DNA from 4 places in the Achromobacter sp. 1011811831 genome. Region 1 is predicted to be linked to each of the others. Evidence: predicted binding sites of a transcription regulator. Region 1 holds the regulator's gene; each other region holds the start of a gene.

Region 1 (4,885 bases):
AAGAAAGGGGAATACGCGTGTGGCGAGCGTGTGGCTGCCGAGCTACCACGAGGCACTAGGCCCGGCAACCGATCGGTAGGTATAGCGATAGCGCGGCGAAGGAGGCAACGCTGAAGAAGGAAGCGCGCAGGCCGGCGACCGGAGCGTCGTAGCGTCCGGTGGCAATCGCGAGGGGGTTGCGGTTAGCGGCCATAGGTGTGCTAGTCAAACATACTTTTTGTGCAAGCGCAAATGAAAAAGCCAGGGACGTATCTGTCTTACGGTGACGCCTCAGGGTATTCCCTGGTTCTTTCGACAGGCCGGCAGGCGCGGCGCGAGCCACGCGTTTCGCGGTGGCGCGGGGCTCGCGCGGCCGGACGCGCAACAGCATGAGCGCGCGCCGGCCCAGGCGCCTACTGCGTCTGCATATGGCCGTTCTTGACCACTTCGCCCAGGCGCTTGCGCTCGTTGGCGGCGAACTCGGCGAAGCTGGCGCGCGAACCACCGCCCGGCTCGATGCTGCTCTGGCGCAGCGCATCCTGCACTTCACGCGTCTGCAGCGACTGCTCGACCGCCGCGTTCATCTTGTCGAGCACGTCTGCCGGCGTGCCGGTCGGCGCGTACAGGCCGGCCCAGTGGCCGATGCGCACCGTGCCGAAGCCGGCCTCGGCCGTGGTCGGAATGTCCGGCGCGCTGGCCATGCGCTTGTCCCAGGTGGTGGCCAGCGCCTTGAGCTTGCCGCTCTGGACCAGCGGCAGCGTCACGATGCTGGCCTCGGAGGTGGCGTCGACCTGGTTGCCGATCACCGCGCTCACGCCTTCCGAGCCGCTCTTGTAGGCGATGGGCTCTACCGGCAGGCCGGTGGCTTCCTTGAGCATCTCGGCCACGAAATGCGGCGTGCTGCCGTTGCCGGCCGTGGAAAAGGTGATGCGGTCGCTCTTGGCCTGCTTGGCGCGTGCCACGAAGTCCTTCAGGTCCTTGGCGGGGTTGGACGGATGGGTCACGATCACCGACGGCGTGATCGACAGCAGCGCGACGGGCGTCAGCGCCTCGTCCTTGTACGGCTGGTCGGAACGGATCAGGCTGTTGGTGACGGTGCCGTTGCTGCCGACCAGGTAGGTGTAGCCATCGGCCGGGCTGCGCGCCACGTGCGCCGCGCCGATCACGCCGCCGGCGCCGGGACGGTTCTCGACGATGACGGGCTGGTTCAGCGCGGCGCCGACCGCCTTGGCGATGATGCGGGCGACCAGGTCATTGGCGCCGCCAGCGGTGAACGGGGCGACGAAGGTGATGGGCTTGTCGGGCCAGGCGGCCAGGGCCGGCGCGCTGAACGAGAGGGCGGCCGAGCAGGCCAGCGCCATGCTGGCGGCGAACCGGACGGAAGTGCGGAACATGGAAAGCGGACTCCAGGAGGCCGGCCGCGCGGTCGCCGCGGCAGGGCCGCCGGCGCTTGGTGTCGGTATGACGCGCAGCCCGCGGTTGCGCGAGCCTGGCCGGCCAGTATAGGAGCGGCTTGCTGGCAGGGGACTGAAATGCAAAAGCCGCCTGGACGGCGGCTTCTGGCGGGTTGCGCGGAAGGGGTGTCGCTTATCGGGCGGGGCCGATGCGCGGCTCGACGTAGCGGTCGGCGCGCGCTTCGCGGCGCGGGGCGTCGTCGTCGCGGGAGCCGGCGCGCGGCTTGCCGCCGCCTTCCAGGATCTCGGCCTGGCGCGCCACCATGTCGATCTTGGCGATGCGGCTGTGGCGGATTTCAGACAGCGAACGGCGCAGGTCGCCGACGGTGAAGGGCTCTTCGCGGTCGCCCCAGGTCCAGCGCAGCACGCCCAGCGATTCGTCGGACAACTGCGGCGCCAGTTCGGCCAGCACCTCGGTCTGCACCGGCGTGGCGCGGCCGGAGGCCAGGCTGGCGGTCAGCCAGGCGCGCAGCGCGAAGAAGACGATGAGGCTCCAGATGCCGACCCCGACCCACCACAGGTAGGGGCTGAACTTCTGCACCATGTCCATCGTGGGCTGGCCCAGCGAGTGCAGGAATTCGAAGCTCACGCGCTTGCCCGCGTCCAGTATCCAGTTGGCGACGAAATACCAGATGATGAGGGCGACGGCGATCACGATCGCGCGCAGGAGGAGTCTGGGAAGCGCAAGTTTGAGCAGGGTTTGGCCGATCAGGCGGCTATCCTGGCGAACGCGCTCGGGCGAAGTCTGATTCATCATGCAAAATATTGTACCTATGACCCGTCCGATTTTAGAACTGCGTCCTGGTCAGCATCTGACGCTGACCCCACAACTGCAGCAATCGATCCGATTGTTGCAGTTGTCCACGCTCGAACTGGAAGCCGAGATCTCGCAGGTGCTGGCGGACAACCCGCTGCTCGAGCGCGACGACGAGCCCGCGGCGCCCGAGGCGCAGGCGGAGTCCGAACGCGAATCCTCGGTGCAGGACGACGAGCCGGCCGCCGAGCGCGACACGCCCATCGAGGAAATGCCCGGCTCCGGCGGGGTCTATCCAGATGAGGACGGCGGCCCGCCCGAGGCCGCCATGCCGGACACGCTGCGCGAGCATCTGCTGGGCCAACTGATGCTGACCCGGGCGGCGCCGCGCGACGCTGCCTTGGCCGCCCTGTTGATTGACGAGCTGGACGAGAACGGCTATCTGGGTTCGCCGCTGGAGGAAATCCTGGGCTGGCTGCCCGCCGAGCTGGAGCCGGACATCGACGAGCTGAAGGCGGCGCTGTCGCTGCTGCAGTCCTTCGATCCGCCCGGCATCGGCGCGCGGGACATGGCGGAATGCCTGCTGTTGCAATTGCGCCACCCCGATATCGGCCGCCTGCCCGAGGCGGCCGACCCGGCGGCGCTGGCCTGCGCCCGCGAGATCTGCGCCCGTCACCTGCCGCTGCTGGCCACCGGCAATGTCGCCCGTCTGTGCGTGGCGGCGGGTTGCGACGAAACCCGATTCCGCGCCGCGCACGCCCTGATCCTGCGCCTGGAGCCGCGTCCGGGACGCGCCTGGACCGTGCCGGCCGCCGACTACGCCGTGCCGGACGTGATCGTGCGCAAGACCCGGCGCGGCTGGCAGGTCACGCTCAACAGCGCCGCCGTGCCGCGCCTGCAGATCAACGGCCTGTACGCGCAGATGCTGGGCAACCAGAAGGAATCGGCCCACGCCGGCCTGCAGGCCCAGCTGCAGCAGGCCAAGTGGATGATCCGCAACGTCGAGCAGCGCTTCGACACCATCCTGCGTGTGTCCCAGGCCATCGTCGAGCGCCAGACGGCCTTCTTCAGCCAGGGGCCGGCGGCCATGCGTCCGCTGATCCTGAAGGACATCGCGGGCGAACTGGGCCTGCACGAATCCACGATTTCGCGGGCCACGACGCAGAAGTACATGCTCACCCCGTTCGGCACGCTGGAGCTCAAGCGCTTCTTCGGGACGGGGGTGTCGACCGATGGCGGCGACGCCACCTCGGCCACGGCGGTGCAGACCCATATCCGCCAGATGGTGGCGGACGAGAACCGTGCCAAGCCGCTGTCCGACAGCCAGATCATGGAAAAGCTGGCCGACCAGGGCATCGTGATCGCCCGGCGCACGGTGGCCAAGTACCGCGAGGCCTTGCGCATCGCGCCGGCGGCGCTGCGCAAGGCGCAAGCCTCGGTCCGGTGAAATCAGGGACGAATCGTTAGGAATTCGTCCCTGATTTCAAATACTTGCGTGACAAATCGGTTGCAAATTTTTTTAGGACAGCCGCTTGCCAGATTGAGAATAATTTTCGATAATTATTCTCATGTACATTTGTGTATGCAACGCGATCACCGAACGCCAAGTCCGCGCCAGCGTGGACGCGGGCGCAACCACGCTGGCCGACCTGCAGTTCGAGCTGGGCGTGGCGACCTGTTGCGGCTGTTGCGCAGCCACCGCCACGGAATACCTGCCCGGCGGCCGTTGCTCCAGCGTCTGCGACGTGCGCTCGATCGCCGTTCCGGTCAATCCTCCCGCCGCCCTGACTGAACAGGCCAGCGCGCCGGCGGCCAATACCTATCCGGTCATCCGGGTGGCCGTCGCCTGATCCCTCCAGCCTGATTGATCTGGCTTGATCACATAGCCACGGTTGTCGACCGTGGCTTTTGTTTTTTGGGCGCGCCCGCCGCGCGAGTCCCCGCGTTCTTCCTGTCAGCGCCCGTCTTTTCCTCTTGCGGCTTGCCGACGCGCGCGGATCCTCCCGATTCCTTGAATTTTCGCTGACCCTCCACCGTCCAGGGCGACGGCTGGCGCCATGCCTCGGCGCAGAAAGCCTGCACCGTCAGCGCCACCTGGCGCGCCGGTTCGCGCGCCGCCGCGCCCAGGCAGAGCGCCAGCTCGGTAGGCGGCGCCACGGGCAGGTGTCCGTCCACGATGCGCAGGCCGGCGGTCAGGCAGCGGCGCTCCAGCAGCGCCACGCCCAGGCCGCCGGCCAGCGCCGCCTGCAGGCCCAGCAGGTTCGGGCTTTCATAGGCGATGCGCCAGCGCCGGCCGGCCGCTTCCAGCGCGTGGATGGCGCGGTTGCGGTAGATGCAGCCCTGGGGAAACGCCACCAGCGGCACCGGTTCGGCGTCGGGCAGCGGCCAGGCATCGGCGGCGATCCAGTGCAGGTGTTCCGGCCAGGCCGCCAGCGCCGCGCCCGCACCCAGGCCGGCCCCGGGTTCGCGCTTGAGCAGCGCCACGTCCAGGTCACCGCGTTCCAGGCTGCGCGTCAGCCCGGCGCTCAGGTCGCAACGCACCGACAGGCGCAGCGCCGGCCGTTCGCGCGCGTAGGCCGCCAGGATGGCCGTCAGGGCTTCCGGCGCGAAGTCGTCCGGGATGCCCAGGCGCACCACGTCCACGCGCTGGCGGCCGCTGACGGCCTCGCGCACCTCGGTGGACAGCGCCAGCATGCGG
Region 2 (4,885 bases), on a different contig from region 1:
GGCAGGCCCAGGCGCGCCTGCCATTGCCTGCCGAATTCGGCCAGCGCATGGTCCTGCCAGGCCAGGCCCAGCACGGTGATGCCGGCCGGCAGGCCGTCGCCGCGCATGCCCGCGGGCAAGGCCAGCGCGCACAGGTCGGCCAGGTTGGCGAAGTTGGTGTAGAGGCCCAGCCGCGAATTGAGCGCCAGCGGATCCTCGCGCAGCTGTTCGATGGTGTAGATGGACGGCGCGGTGGGCACCAGCAGCGCGTCCACGTCCGCCAGCGACTGCTGGATGGCGCGCGCCAGCGCGGCGCGGCGGTATTCGGCCTGAAAGGCGTCCAGCGCGCTGTAGCGCCCGGCCTCTTCGACGATGCCGCGCACCACCGGGTCGATCGCGCCCGGCTGCTCGCGCCACAAGGCTTCGACCGCCGCGAACCGCTCGGCCACCCACGGCCCCTGGTACAGCAACGCGGCCAGCTCGGCATAGGGCGAGAAATCGATGGTCCGCAGCTCGGCGCCACTGGCGCGCACCTCGCGCAGCGCCGCATCGAAGGCGGCCTCGGCCTCGGCGTCGCCGTGAAACTCCAGCTTGTCCGGCACCGCGAAGCGCGGCCGCGCCGGCCAGGGGCGGGCCGTGCCGGCCGGCGCGGCCCGCGAGTAGGGATCGTGCGCGTCGTAGCCGCCGGCGATGTCGGCCACCCGCGCCGCGTCGTCGACCGTCAGGGCGAACACCGACACGCAATCCAGCGTGCGGCAGGCCGGCACCACGCCGGCGGCGCTGAGCCAGCCGCGCGTGGGCTTGAGTCCGACGATATTGTTGAAACCCGCCGGCACGCGTCCCGAGCCGGCCGTGTCGGTGCCCAGCGAGAACGCCGCCAGTCCGCGCGCCACCACCGAGGCCGAGCCCGAACTGGATCCACCGCTGATGTACTCGGGCCGGAACGCGTTGGCCACCGCGCCGTGCGGCGAGCGCGTGCCCACCAGGCCGGTGGCGAACTGGTCCAGGTTGGTCTTGCCGACCAGGATAGCGCCGGCGGCGCGCAGGCGCCGCACCACGCCGGCATCCTCGTCGGGCGTATAGGCGAACGCCGGGCAGGCGGCGGTGGTCGGCCAGCCGGCGACGTCGATGTTGTCCTTGACCGCGTAAGGCACGCCGTACAGCGGCAGGCGCGACAGGTCGCCGTCCGCCGCCGCCAGCAGCCGCGCCAGTTCGTCCAGCTGGCGCGCCAGCGCCGGGCCGTCGACCCGCAGGATCCAGGCATTGTCGGCGGGCGCGTCCGGCGCGGCGGCGTGGCCGGCCAGCAGCGCCTCGGGCCGGGCGCCCGCGAAATAGGCGGCCTGCCATTGCGCGATGGTCCAACCGGCGGTGTCGAACTGCGTTGCTGCGGCGTTCATGCTGGAATCCTCTCTGGTATGCAAGTAAGGATTCCCAAGCAAGCGGCATGCCATGTCCGCGCCCGCGGCGCGTTTTCCCCCTGTTTCCCTGCCACGACATCCCGCGCGGCCACAAGGCGCGGCGCGCCGTCGCGGCGCCGGCGCGCACCAGCGCCGCGCAGATCACGCACCTGTTTTGTGCACGCGGCACCAGATTGAGCAAGCCGCTCCGCCGCATCGTTCCCGCGCCCCGCCCTTCCCGCCTACATATAGCGGCCCCGCCGCGCCGCCGCCTCCGGCGCGGCTGGCACGGGTCTTGCTTTGATGTCCTGGCGAGGCGCGGTACAGGCCCTGTCCATTTCATGCCGGCAATGCCGGCGCAACCTACCCAGGAGTCCCCATGAAACGCAGACTAGCCCTCAAGCAACTGACCGCCGTGAGCCTGCTGGCCCTGGCCGGCTGGATGCCGTCGGTCCATGCCGCCGAAGACACGATCAAGGTCGGCATCCTGCATTCCCTGTCCGGCACGATGGCGATCTCGGAGACCTCGCTCAAGGACGTGGCGCTGATGGCGATCGACGAGATCAACGCCAAGGGCGGCGTCATGGGCAGGAAGCTGGAGCCCGTGGTGGTCGATCCAGCCTCGAACTGGCCGCTGTTCGCCGAGAAATCCCGCCAGCTGCTGGCGCAGGACAAGGTCGCGGTGGTTTTCGGCTGCTGGACCTCGGTGTCGCGCAAATCGGTGTTGCCGGTGTTCAAGGAGCTGAACGGCCTGCTGTTCTATCCGGTGCAGTACGAAGGCGAGGAACTGGAGAAGAACGTGTTCTACACCGGCGCCGCGCCCAACCAGCAGGCCATACCCGCCGTCGAGTACCTGATGAGCGAGGACGGCGGCGGCGCCAGGCGCTTCGTGCTGCTCGGCACCGACTACGTGTACCCGCGCACCACCAACAAGATCCTGCGCGCCTTCCTGCATTCCAAGGGCGTGAAGGACAGCGACATCGACGAGGTCTACACGCCCTTCGGCCATTCCGACTACCAGACCATCGTCGCCAACATCAAGAAGTTCGCCACCGGCGGCAAGACCGCCGTCATCTCCACCATCAACGGCGACTCCAACGTGCCCTTCTACAAGGAACTGGGCAACGCCGGCCTGAAGGCCACCGACGTGCCGGTGGTCGCCTTCTCGGTCGGCGAAGAGGAACTGCGCGGCGTGGATACCAAGCCGCTGGTCGGCCACCTGGCGGCCTGGAACTACTTTGAATCGATCAAGAACCCGGTCAACACCGACTTCATCGCCAAGTGGAAGGCCTACGCCAAGGCCAAGAACCTGCCCAACGCCGCCACCGTGGTCACCAACGACCCGATGGAAGCGACCTACATCGGCATCCACATGTGGAAGCAGGCCGTCGAACAGGCCAAGAGCACGGACGTGGACAAGGTCATCGCGGCCATGGGCGGCCAGACGTTCAGCTCGCCCAGCGGCTTCGAGATCGTGATGGACAAGACCAACCATCACCTGCACAAGCCGGTGTACATCGGCGAGATCAAGGCCGACGGCCAGTTCAACGTGGTCTGGAAGAGCAAGGGTCCGATCCGCGCCCAGCCCTGGAGCCCGTACATCCCGGGCAACGAAGGCAAGCAGGGCCTGTAAGGAGACGGCCGCCATGCGCAACGCTGCGATCGCACGCTACCTGCGTCGTCTCCTGCTCGCCCTGGCCCTGGCCTGGCCGACGCTGCCCGTGGCGGCGGCCGGCATCGGCCAGGACCTGCTGGCGCCGCTGGCGGGCGACGATACCGACGCCAGGCTGCGGGCGATCGCCGCGCTGGGCGCTCTGCCAGGCGGCGAGGGCGCGGCCGTGCTGCGCGCGCTGGGCGCCGACCAGCTCTACGCGGCGCCGGACGGCCGTGTGCTGATCGGTGATGGCGCCCGCGCCACCGACCCGGCCGGCGGCGCCGCGCTGGACCTGCCGGCGGGATCCTCATCCATCGGCATCAACAACCGCTTGCGCCGTGCCATCGAGGCGGCGCTGGCCGGCGCGCAGCTGCACGCGGCCGATGCCGGCGCGCGGCTCGCCGCCGCGCGCCGCCTGCAACAGACCACCGATCCCTCGCGGCTGCCCATGATCGCGCAAGCGCTGGCCACGGAACGCGACGAGACCGTGCGCGCCGCGCTGGAGATCGCGCAGGCCAGGCTGGAACTGCAAAGCGCCGATCCGGCCGCGCGGCGTCATGCCGTGGAACTGCTGGGCCGAGGCGGCGACGCCGCGTTCCGTCCCGTGCTGGCGGCCTTGACGCAGCAGCGCGACGGCGCCCATGTCGAACCCGACGCCGGCGTGCGCGAGGCCGCCGCCGACGCGCTGCGCCGCATCGACCGCCGCCTGGCCACCGTCGAATGGGCCGGCAATCTCTTCTATGGCCTGAGCCTGGGCAGCGTGCTGCTACTGGCGGCGCTGGGGCTGGCCATCACCTTCGGGCTGATGGGCGTGATCAACATGGCGCACGGCGAGCTGCTGATGATCGGCGCCTACGTGACCTATGTGGTGCAGACGCTGTTCCGCGCCTGGCTGCCTGGCTGGATCGACTGGTACGTGGCGGCGGCGCTGCCGCTGGCCTTCCTGGTCACGGCGCTGGTGGGCATGGCGCTGGAGCGCACCGTGATCCGCTGGCTCTACGGCCGGCCCCTGGAAACGCTGCTGGCGACCTGGGGCATCAGCCTGATGCTGATGCAGGGCGTGCGCAGCCTGTTCGGCGCGCAGAACGTGGAGGTCGGCAATCCGGCCTGGATGTCGGGCGGCGTCACGGTGCTGGGCGGGCTGGTGCTCAGCTACAACCGCCTGGTCATCATCGGCTTCGCGCTGGCCGTGGTGGCGCTGGTCTGGGCATTGCTCAACCACACTCGCCTTGGCCTGTTCGTGCGCGCCATCACGCAGAACCGGCGCATGGCCGATTGCGCCGGCGTGCCCACCGGGCGCGTGGACATGCTGGCCTTCGGCCTGGGGTCGGGCATCGCCGGGTTGGCGGGCGTGGCGCTGTCGCAGCTGGGCAATGTGGGCCCGGACCTGGGACGCGGCTACATCGTCGATTCGTTCATGGTGGTGGTGCTGGGCGGCGTGGGACAGCTGGCCGGCACCGTCATCGCCGCGCTGGGCCTGGGCGGCGTCAACAAGTTCCTGGAACCCTATGCGGGAGCGGTCATGGCCAAGATCACCATCCTGGCGCTTATCGTGCTGTTTGTGCAAAAGCGGCCGCAAGGCCTGTTCGCCCCGCGCGGCCGGAGCGTCGAATGAAGCCCGCCGCGCAGGACCTGGGCCTGGCGTTGCGCCGGCCGCTGTACTCCCCCCGCGCCTGGACGGCGCTGGCCATCGCCGCCGCGCTGCTGGCGCTGCTGCCGTTGCTGAACCTGGCGTACGCGCCGGGCCATCCGCTGCATGTCTCGTCCTATGCCGTCGCCCTGCTGGGCAAGTTCATGTGCTACGCGCTGGCCGCGCTGGCGCTGGACCTGGTCTGGGGCTACGCCGGCATCCTGT
Region 3 (4,885 bases), on a different contig from region 1:
ATTGACGTCGCCCAGGTTGCGGGCGATGCCGGTCACCTGGTGGCCGCGCTTGAGCAATTCGTCGGCAACGCGCGAACCCACGCGGCCGGTAATGCCGATCAATGCGATTTTCATGGTCTTGCTCCTGTCAGTAGGAACCGGGCGCGCTTGCCTTGCGGACTGTCCGTAAGCCCCGCCGCGGTTCAGGCAACACCATGCTATTCGGTCGAATCAATGGGAAAAACCCACCGGAACGGACGAGTTCTTTGCAATCCGCGCACCAATGCCGGCGAATGCGCCGCCGACCCGCGCCGCGAACCGCGCGCGGCGCATGGCCACAGTGTGCGCCGGGCGGCGGCGCTTGAACAGCGGCGCCGCCGTGGCCGCGTCAGCCCGCCGCGCGTTGCGCCTGATAGACCTGCAGATGCGCGTAGGCCACGCGCAGATAGGTCGCGTCCACGCCCAGCGTGGCGGCGCGGCGCACCATGTCGCCGACGATGTGGTCGGCCTCGACCGGCAGGCCCTGGCTCAGGTCGCGGAACATGGACGCTGTCATGGGCTGGCTGGTGTCGGTCAGGATCTTCAGCACCGAGGCGTCGGCCTCGGGCCGCACCGCATGCCCGGACGCGGCCGCCACGGCCTGCGATTCGCGCAGCAAGGCACGCAGGATGTCGGCGCCGTCGTCGGTGGCGGCGATCCGGCCCACCGGCCCGCGCATCAGGCAGGTGCCGGCCGCCAGCGTGGTCAGGAATACGTATTTTTCCCACACGTCCTGGTGGATGTTGTCGCTCAGGCGGCTGCTGAATTCGCCGCCGGCCAGCGCCTGCGCCAAGGCCTCGCAGCGCGCGCTGCGGGCCGGGCCGGCGCGCTCGCCGAACACGATGCTGGCGAACTTGCCCAGATGCACGACCTCGCCGTCCGGCCCCAGGGTGGCGTTGATCTGGCACAGCCCGCCCAACACGCGCCGCGCCTCGAACTCGCGGTCCAGCACCTCGTATTGCAGCACGCCGTTCATGATGGGCAGCACCGCCGTGTCCGGCCCCACGGCGGGGCGGATGACCTCGATGGCGCTGGCCAGGTCATAGGCCTTGCAGCTCAGCACCACCACGTCGTAGGCGCCGTCCAGCGTCTGGCTGGTGGCGAGCTTGGGATGCACCACGGCGTCTCCCAGCGGGCTGCGGATGCGCAACCCTTCGGCGCGCAAGCGCGCCGCGCGCGGCTCGCGCACCAGGAAGGTCACGTCCGCGCCGGCCTGGGCCGCGCGTCCGCCAAAGTAGCCGCCGGTGCCGCCGGCGCCCAAGAACAACAAGCGCATGTCTGTCTCCTGTCTGGCAGCCCGCAAGTCTTGCGGGCGAACGCGGACATTATGCGCGCGGCCGCGGCCGGACCGAAGCCACGGGCCACAGCCACGGACCGAAATCACGGGCCGGCGTTCAGGGCTGCGCGTGGCGCGCCCAGGCCTCGTAGCCGCCGCGCAGCGCCCAGGTGCGGCGATAGCCGGCGGCGCGCAGCCGCCGGGCCAGCATCGCGGCCGAGACCTCGTTGGGGCAGGCGCAATAGACCACGATGTCGGCGTCCTGCGCGTCCGCCTCCAGCGGCGGCAGCGGCGCGCGCAGGTCCACCGCGATGGCGCCGGGAATGCGTTGGGCATCGCGCTGGGCCTCGGGCCGCACGTCGAACACCAGCGCCTGGCGGCCGTCCTGGCGCCAGCGCATCAGCTCGTCGACCGACAGCCTCGGGATGACGCGCAGCTTGCGCACCAGCACCCAGCGGCGCAGCGCGCGCACGACGATGTACAGCGCCAGCAGCGCGGCCAGCAGGCCCAGGCCCATGGCGCCATAGTTCGCCAACAGGTCCAGCACGTCGTTGACCACGCCATGGAACAGGCCGCCCAGCAGCAGGGCCGAGCCGGCCCAGATCATCGCGCCGACCAGGTCGTACAGCAGGAAGCGGCGCAAGCCGGTGCCGGTCAGGCCGGCCATGACGGTGGACAGCGCGCCCGCGCCCGGCAGGAACTTGCACACCAGCAGCGCGCGCACGCCGACGCGCAGGTACAGCCGCTGCGTCTGGCGGATGCAGGAATCCTGCGACAGCGACAGCTTGCAGACCACGCCCAGCAGGCGCGCGCCATAGCGCCGGCCCGCCAGGTACCAGAGGCTGTCGGCCAGCAGGCAGGCCAGCGTGGCCGCGATCCACGGCGCCAGCCAGCCGGCCGTGCCGGCCAGCGCGCCGGCGGCGATCAGCATGGGATAGGCGGGCACGGGCAGGCCGGCCTGTTCGATCAGGACGTTTCCGAACACCAGCCAGGCGCCGTACTGCTCCAGCAGCAACTGTATGTCTTGCATCGTGTCTTCCGACGGGCCGCGCGGCGCGCGGCCGGGTTCAGGGACTGGCCGCCCCGCGAGGGGCCGGCCCGGTCCGGCACAGCGGGGCGGCGCCAAACGCGCGCGCCCGCGCCGGAATTTTAGGCGGCCCGGGCGGCCTTGCCAGCCCGGGCCGGTGGAACACTGCATTGCGCGGCGCGCCAGGATTTGAGCGCGCCGCCGTCCACCACCTGCAAAGCCGCACCAAGGTAGTGCCGACAATCCCCGCCGGCGTGCCTATAATCCTGCCCGGCCATCAGGTTTCCCCGACTTGCCGCGGGAACGCCGCATGGCATACAAATTGCTTCGCCATGGCAGGCCGCGAACCCGACCGTTCGGATGGGCGCGCCTGCCTGCGCCCCATCCGATGACCGATCCCAAGACCACGCATCCGCCCGCTCGCCCCGGCTCGTCCGCCGGCGGCCGCAGCCATCGGGCGGCGAGGGGCCGCGTGCGCGGCGATCGCGTCCTTTCCCCATTCCCGTCCATCCCCGCGAAGGAGCCCCACGCATGAACTCCCTATTCCCCTCGTCCGCCCGCCGCGGCCTGCTCAAGCTGGCCGCCGCCGCCGGCGCGCTGATGCTGGCCGGCACGGTCCAGGCCCAGGCGCCCGCCAAGGTCAAGGTCGCCGCCATCTACACGGTGCCGGTCGAGCAGCAGTGGGTCTCGCGCATCCACAAGGCGCTGACCGCCGCCCGCGACCGCGGCGAGATCGACTACGCGTTCTCCGAGAACGTCACCAACGCCGACTACGAGCGCGTCATGCGCCAGTACGCCGAGCAGGGCAACAAGCTGGTGGTGGGCGAGGCCTTCGCGGTCGAGGCCGCGGCGCGCAAGGTGGCCAAGGACTATCCGCAGACCGCCTTCCTGATGGGCTCCTCGGGCAAGCCGCAGCAGCCCAACTTCGCGGTGTTCGACAACTACATCCAGGAACCGGCCTACCTGACCGGCATGATCGCGGCCGGCATGAGCCAGACCGGCAAGATCGGCCTGGTGGGCGGCTACCCCATCCCTGAAGTGAACCGCCTGATGCAGGCCTTCATCGAGGGCGCGCGCGAGATCAATCCCAAGGCCGAGTTCACCGTCACCTTCATCGGCTCCTGGTTCGATCCCCCGAAGGCCAAGGAAGCGGCCTTCGCCATGATCGACAAGGGCACCGACGTGCTCTACGCCGAACGCTTCGGCGTGTCGGACGCCGCCAAGGAACGCGGCAAGCTGGCCATCGGCAACGTGATCGACACCCAGCCCCAGTACCCCGAGACCGTGGTGGCCTCGGCCCTGTGGAGCATGGAGCCGACCATCGACGAGGCGCTCAAGCAGGTCAAGGCCGGCGCCTTCAAGGCCGACGACTACGGCCAGTACTCGCTGATGAAGCACAAGGGCTCGTCGCTGGCGCCGCTGGGCACCTTCGCCGGCAAGATCCCGGCCGACCTGATCGCCAAGGTGCAAGCCAAACAAAAGGCCATCCTGGACGGCAGCTTCAGCGTCAAGGTCAACGACAAAGAACCCAAGTCCTCCGCGCGATGAGCCCGGCGCCGCTCGCCCTGCGACTGACGGGGATCACCAAGCGCTTCGGCAGCCTGACGGCCAACGACGACATCTCGCTCACGCTCGGACAGGGCGAGGTGCTGGCCCTGCTGGGCGAGAACGGCGCCGGCAAGTCCACGCTGGTGTCGATCCTGTTCGGCCACTACGTGGCCGACGCCGGCGCCATCGAGGTCTTCGGCCAGCCGCTGCCGCCGGGCCGGCCCGACGCGGCGCTGGCCGCGGGGGTCGGCATGGTGCACCAGCACTTCACGCTGGCCGACAACCTGACCGTGCTGGACAACATCATGGTGGGCACGGAATCGTTGTGGAAGCTGGCTTCCGGGCGACGCCAGGCCCGCCGCAAACTGGTCGAGCTGGGCCAGCGCTTCGGCCTGGGCGTGGATCCCGACGCGCGCGTCGGCACGCTGTCGGTGGGCGAGAAGCAGCGCGTTGAAATCCTGAAGGCGCTGTACCGCGGCGCGCGCGTCCTGATCCTGGACGAGCCCACCGCCGTGCTGACGCCGCAGGAAGTCGACGGCCTGTTCGCCACGCTGCGCGGCTTCGTGGACGAAGGCCTGGCCGTCATCTTCATTTCGCACAAGCTGGACGAAGTCATGGCGGTGTCGCGGCGCGTGGCCGTGCTGCGCCAGGGCAGGCTGGTGGCCGAGCGCGAAACCGCCGCCACCACGCCGGCCGAGCTGGCCGAGCTGATGGTGGGCCGCAAGGTCGCCATGCCGCACGCCGAGGCCGTGGCCGCCGCCGAGCAGGCGGCGCCAGTGATCGCGCTGTCGCAGGTGACGGTGCGCGACCGCGACGGCGCCACGCGCCTGGACAGCCTGGACCTGACCGTGCACCGGCACGAGATCGTGGCCATCGCCGGCGTGGCCGGCAACGGCCAGCAGGCGCTGGTGTCGGTGCTGACCGGCCTGCGCCAGCCCAGCGACGGCGCCATCCGGCTGGGACCGGAGCGCGCCCCCGCGCCCCGCACGCCCGCCGGCTGGACCGCCGCGCGCGTC
Region 4 (4,885 bases), on a different contig from region 1:
AGTTCGGGCAGATCCTTCAAGCCGCCGGACAGCACGCGCTGTTCCGGGCGGCTGCCGTTCTCGATCAGCGCGAACGGCGTGTCCGGCGCGCGGCCGTGCGAGATCAGCCGGCGGCTGAGCGCGTCCAGCTGGCCCACGCCCATGTAGAACGCCAGCGTCTGCTTCTCGCGGGCCAGCGCGGGCCAATCCAGGTTGTCTTCGTCGTCGCGGCAGTGGGCTGTCACCAGCCGCACCGACTGTGCGTGCTCGCGGTGCGTCAGCGGAATGCCGGCGTAGGCGGCGCAGGCCAGCGCCGCCGTGATGCCGGGCACCACTTCATAGCGCACGCCGTGCTCGCGCAGATATTCCAGTTCCTCGCCGCCCCGTCCGAAGATGAAGGCGTCGCCGCCCTTGAGCCGCACCACGCGGCGTCCGGCTCGCGCATGCTCGACCAGCAGCGCGTGGATGCGGGCCTGGGTGGCATGATGGTCTTCGCCGGGCTGCTTGCCCACCGACACGCGCTGCGCGTCGCGCCGTGCCAGGGCCATGATGTCGTCGCTGACCAGGCGGTCGTACAGGATCACGTCGGCCTCGTTCAGCGCCCGCAGCGCCTTGAGCGTCAAGAGGCCCGGGTCTCCCGGTCCGGCGCCCACCAGCACCACGCTGCCCTCGGCGGGACGCAGGGGCTGGTCCAGGGCGGCGGCCAGCGCGGCCTCGGCCTGGTCCGGGCGCTGCTGGCGCAACAGTCCGGCCACGGGGCCGTCCAGCAGCCAGTCGTAGAAGCGGCGCCGGGCGCCCAGGTCGGGGTGGCCGGCGCGGATGCGCTGACGGTAGCGCTCGGCCAGTCCGGCCAGCTGGCCCAGGGTGTGGTCGAACAGCGATTCGATGCGTTCGCGCAGGCGGCGGGCCAGCACCGGGGCCACGCCCGAGGACGAGATCGCCACGATCACCGGCGAGCGGTCCACGATGGACGGCACCTGGAACGAGGACAGCGCCGGATCGTCCACCACATTGCAGAACAGGCGGCGGGCCTCGGCGGCCTCGGACACCTCGCGGTTGACGCCGGTGTCGTCGGTGGCGGCCACGACCAGCCAGACGGCGTCCAGCCAGGCGGGGTCGAACCGGCCCGGATGGTGACGGATGCGGCCGTCGGCGGCCAGTGCGGCCAGGGCGGGCGTCAGCTCGGGCGCGCCCACGGTCACGGCGGCGCCCGCTTCGAGCAGCGCCAGCGTCTTGCGTTCGGCAACGGCGCCGCCGCCCACGACCAGCGCGGGGCGGCCGTTCAGATCGGCGAACAGGGGAAAGAGCTTCATGGAATAAACCCGCTCCGGGCTGGCCCGGAAAATGTCAGTCGATCATAGGGATGGGGTTTCATCCCCACAACTTTTGATTTATTGAATCCATATATCCAGAACTTATTAACGCTCAGCCCGGACCCAGCCATTGACTGAACTCAACGACTTCGCGCGCCACCTCGCCCAGGCGCTTCTGGGCCTGCATGGCGCGTTCGCGCAACAGCCGGTGGGCTTCGTCCTCGGATATTGAGCGGGTCTGCATCAGGATGCCCTTGGCTTTTTCCACCCATTGCCTGTCCGCCAGCCGAAGCTTGGCTTCGCGCAGCGCTTCGCGCCGGGACTTCTCCACGGCGAAGCGTTCGATCGCCACGGTCAGCAGGCTTTCGATGCGGGCGGCGGGCACGTCCCCGACCACATAGGCGGCCACGCCCGCCTGCAAGGCCTCGCGGATGGCCGCGCGCGTGCCGTCGCCGGTGAACATCACCACCGGCCGGTCGCTGTGCACGCTGGCCACACAGACATATTCCAGCGTGTCGCGACCGGGCGCGTCGCTGTCGATCAGCACCACGTCGGGAGCGGCGTCTTCGATCGCGGCCGCCAGATCGATGTCCGGCGCGGCCTCGGCCACGACGCGCACGCCCGCGGCCGCCAGCGTCTGCCGCAGCGACGCCGCGCGTCCCTCGCCATCGTTGAGCAGCATGACTTTCAGCATGGGGCTTTCGATCCTGGAAATCCGGATACCGGTGATCATGCAATTTCCATGCCATGGCGCGGCGCGCGCGACCGCCGCGCGCCGCGCACAAGCGCGGGGCATGGCGCGCACAGGCTTGGTGCGTCGGCGCACGTTGCTGCGCCTCTGGGGGCGTCCGCGGGGCGGCGGTCCACGCCCGCGCCGATCGGCCGCCCAGCCAGTATCCATGCGGTATCACGGACCCCGCGACGGTCCGAGCCGGGTGTGCGCGGGGAGCTGGCACGGCGCTTGCTTGTGGAGTAGTGGCGGCCAACGGCGGTCGCCCACGCTGAACGCCGCGCATTCGCGGCCAGGGACAACGACGTCTCGCCCGCCACCGGATCCGGTCCGTGGCGGGCGGGGCGTTTTTTTTTGCCAGGAGCCATGCCCATGTCGTCACACCATGACCGTTCGGAACACGCACCGAAACCCGACCCGCGCGATGGCGCCGATGCCGGACGCCGCAGCTGGCTCGCGGGGGCCGCGCGCGCGGCGACGGGCGCGGGTCTGCTGTCCCTGGTCGATCCGCTGGTGCGCGCCGGCGCCTGGGCGGCCGGCACCGATGCGCCGGAAAAGACCGAGGTGAAGATCGGCTTCATCCCTCTGACGGATTGCGCGTCCGTGGTGATGGCCTCGGCGCTGGGTTTGGACAAGAAGCACGGCGTCACCATCACGCTGTCCAAGGAGGCTTCCTGGGCCGGCGTGCGGGACAAGCTCATGAACGGCGAGCTGGATGTCGCTCATGTGCTGTACGGGCTGGTTTACGGCGTGCACCTGGGCATCGGCGGTCCGCGCAAGGACATGGCGGTGCTCATGGGCCTGAACCAGAATGGCCAGGCGATCACCCTGTCCAGCAAGCTGCTGCAGGCGGGCGCGCGCGACGGCGAGTCGCTGGCCAGGCTGATGGCCAGCGACAAGCGCGAATACACCTTCGCCCAGACCTTTCCCACAGGCACCCACGCCATGTGGCTGTACTACTGGCTGGCGGCGCATGGCATCGATCCGATGCGCGATGCCAAGGCCATCACCGTGCCGCCGCCGCAGATGGTCGCCAACATGCGCGTGGGCAACATGGACGGCTTCTGCGTCGGCGAACCCTGGGGCGCGCGCGCGATCATGGACAAGATCGGCTTCACCGCCATCACGACGCAGGGCATCTGGGCCGACCATCCCGAAAAGGTGCTGGGCGCCAGCGCGGAGTTCGTGGCGCGCCATCCCAATACGGCGCGGGCCGTCACGGCCGCCGTGCTGGAGGCGGGCAAGTGGATCGACGCGTCCGATGCCAATCGCCAGAAGACCGCCGAGACCATCGCGGCCAAGTCCTACGTCAATACCGACGCGGGCGGCATCGTCGGCCGCATGCAGGGCCGCTACGAGGACGGCCTGGGCAAGTCCTGGAGCGACCCGCATGCCATGCGCTTTCATGCCGACGGCGCGGCCAACTTCCCCTACCTGAGCGACGGCATGTGGTTCCTGACGCAGCACAAGCGCTGGGGACTGCTCAAGACGCATCCCGACTACCTGGCCGTGGCCCGGCAGATCAATCGCATCGACGTGTACCGCCAGGCGGCGCAGGCCGTGGGCGTGGCGCTGCCCGCCGGCGAGATGCGCAAGTCCACGCTGGTCGACGGCCTGGCCTGGGACGGCAGCGATCCGGCGGCCTATGCCGACGGCTTCAAGGTCAAGGCCTGAGCGCCGCAACGAGGGAGAAGGATATGTTCAATGTGATCTCCGGCATGGCGGGCGCGGGCCGGACGGGCGCCTTCTGGCGCGACCGCGTCGAGGCCCTGCTCAAGGCCGTGGCCGGGCCGGTGGCGGGATTCGCGGTGTTCGTGCTGGCATGGCAGGCGGTGGCCATGGGCATTCCCGAGATTCCCACGCCCGGCGTCACCTGGCACGCGGCCCAGGCGCTGTTCGCCGATCCTTTCTACGACAACGGGCCCAACGACAAGGGCATAGGCTGGAACCTGCTGGCCTCGCTGCAGCGCGTGGCCGTCGGTTTCGGGCTGGCAGCCATCGTGGGCATACCGGCGGGCTTCGCCATCGGCCGCTATGCCGCGCTGCGCGCCATGTTCTCGCCCATCGTCAGCCTGCTGCGGCCAGTGTCGCCGCTGGCCTGGCTGCCGCTGGGCCTGTTGCTGTTCAAGGCCGCCAATCCGGCCGCCATCTGGGCGATCTTCATCTGTTCCATCTGGCCCATGATCGTCAACACCGCCGTGGGGGTGACGCGCGTGCCGCAGGACTACCTGAACGTGGCGCGCGTGCTGAACCTGTCGGAATGGAAGGTCGTCACCAAGGTGTTGCTGCCGGCGGTGCTGCCCTATGTGCTGACCGGCGTGCGGCTGTCCATCGGCACGGCCTGGCTGGTGATCGTGGCGGCCGAGATGCTGACCGGCGGCACCGGCATCGGCTTCTGGCTGTGGGACGAGTGGAACAACCTGAAGGTCGAGCACATCGTCATCGCCATTTTCGTGATCGGCATCGTGGGGCTGGCGCTGGAAACGCTGCTGGTCGCGCTGGCGCGCCGCTTCACCTACGCCGAGGAGTAGCCGCATGAAGAAGCATGTACGCATAGAACGCGTGGGCCAGACCTTCGCCACGCGCAAAGGCGATTTCGTGGCCTTGCGCGATATCGACCTGACCGTGGACCAGGGCGAGTTCATCACGCTGATCGGGCATTCGGGCTGCGGCAAGTCCACGCTGCTGAACCTGATCGCCGGCCTGACGCGTCCCACCACCGGCGTGCTGCTGTGCGCTGAGCGCGAGATCACCGGGCCCGGGCCCGACCGCGCGGTGGTGTTCCAGAACCATTCCCTGCTGCCCTGGCTGACCTGCTTCCAGAACGTGCACCTGGCGGTGGAGCGCGTGTTCGGCGGCAGCG

Evidence for each region. The regulator sigma-54, encoded in region 1, starts transcription at its own class of promoters, with help from an activator protein. The targets are predictions, from matches to a motif close to TGGCANGNAANCTGCTTT.
Region 2: a site for sigma-54 is predicted at 1,661-1,678, ahead of urtA (urea ABC transporter substrate-binding protein). Genes of this name have one in related genera too.
Region 3: a site for sigma-54 is predicted at 2,633-2,650, ahead of AC6LJ9_RS26595 (BMP family protein). Genes of this name have one in related genera too.
Region 4: a site for sigma-54 is predicted at 2,243-2,260, ahead of AC6LJ9_RS16485 (CmpA/NrtA family ABC transporter substrate-binding protein). Genes of this name have one in related genera too.

What each region holds. Positions count from the first base shown of each region.
Region 1 covers NZ_JCBANG010000051.1:4,699-9,583, reverse strand. Annotated here, with positions in the region: gene AC6LJ9_RS18775 (Bug family tripartite tricarboxylate transporter substrate binding protein) at 393-1,373, opposite strand; gene AC6LJ9_RS18770 (hypothetical protein) at 1,567-2,190, opposite strand; gene rpoN (RNA polymerase factor sigma-54) at 2,207-3,634, shown strand; gene AC6LJ9_RS18760 ((2Fe-2S)-binding protein) at 3,756-4,037, shown strand; partial or broken gene AC6LJ9_RS18755 (LysR substrate-binding domain-containing protein) at 4,249-4,885, opposite strand, start outside.
Region 2 covers NZ_JCBANG010000091.1:13,382-18,266, reverse strand. Annotated here, with positions in the region: gene atzF (allophanate hydrolase) at 1-1,376, opposite strand, end outside; gene urtA (urea ABC transporter substrate-binding protein) at 1,756-3,009, shown strand; gene urtB (urea ABC transporter permease subunit UrtB) at 3,023-4,645, shown strand; gene urtC (urea ABC transporter permease subunit UrtC) at 4,642-4,885, shown strand, end outside.
Region 3 covers NZ_JCBANG010000103.1:4,042-8,926, reverse strand. Annotated here, with positions in the region: gene AC6LJ9_RS26610 (NAD(P)-dependent oxidoreductase) at 1-114, opposite strand, end outside; gene panE (2-dehydropantoate 2-reductase) at 368-1,294, opposite strand; gene AC6LJ9_RS26600 (DedA family protein/thiosulfate sulfurtransferase GlpE) at 1,413-2,324, opposite strand; gene AC6LJ9_RS26595 (BMP family protein) at 2,853-3,869, shown strand; gene AC6LJ9_RS26590 (ABC transporter ATP-binding protein) at 3,866-4,885, shown strand, end outside.
Region 4 covers NZ_JCBANG010000040.1:22,180-27,064, forward strand. Annotated here, with positions in the region: gene cysG (siroheme synthase CysG) at 1-1,292, opposite strand, end outside; gene AC6LJ9_RS16480 (ANTAR domain-containing response regulator) at 1,405-2,025, opposite strand; gene AC6LJ9_RS16485 (CmpA/NrtA family ABC transporter substrate-binding protein) at 2,389-3,696, shown strand; gene ntrB (nitrate ABC transporter permease) at 3,720-4,553, shown strand; gene AC6LJ9_RS16495 (ABC transporter ATP-binding protein) at 4,558-4,885, shown strand, end outside.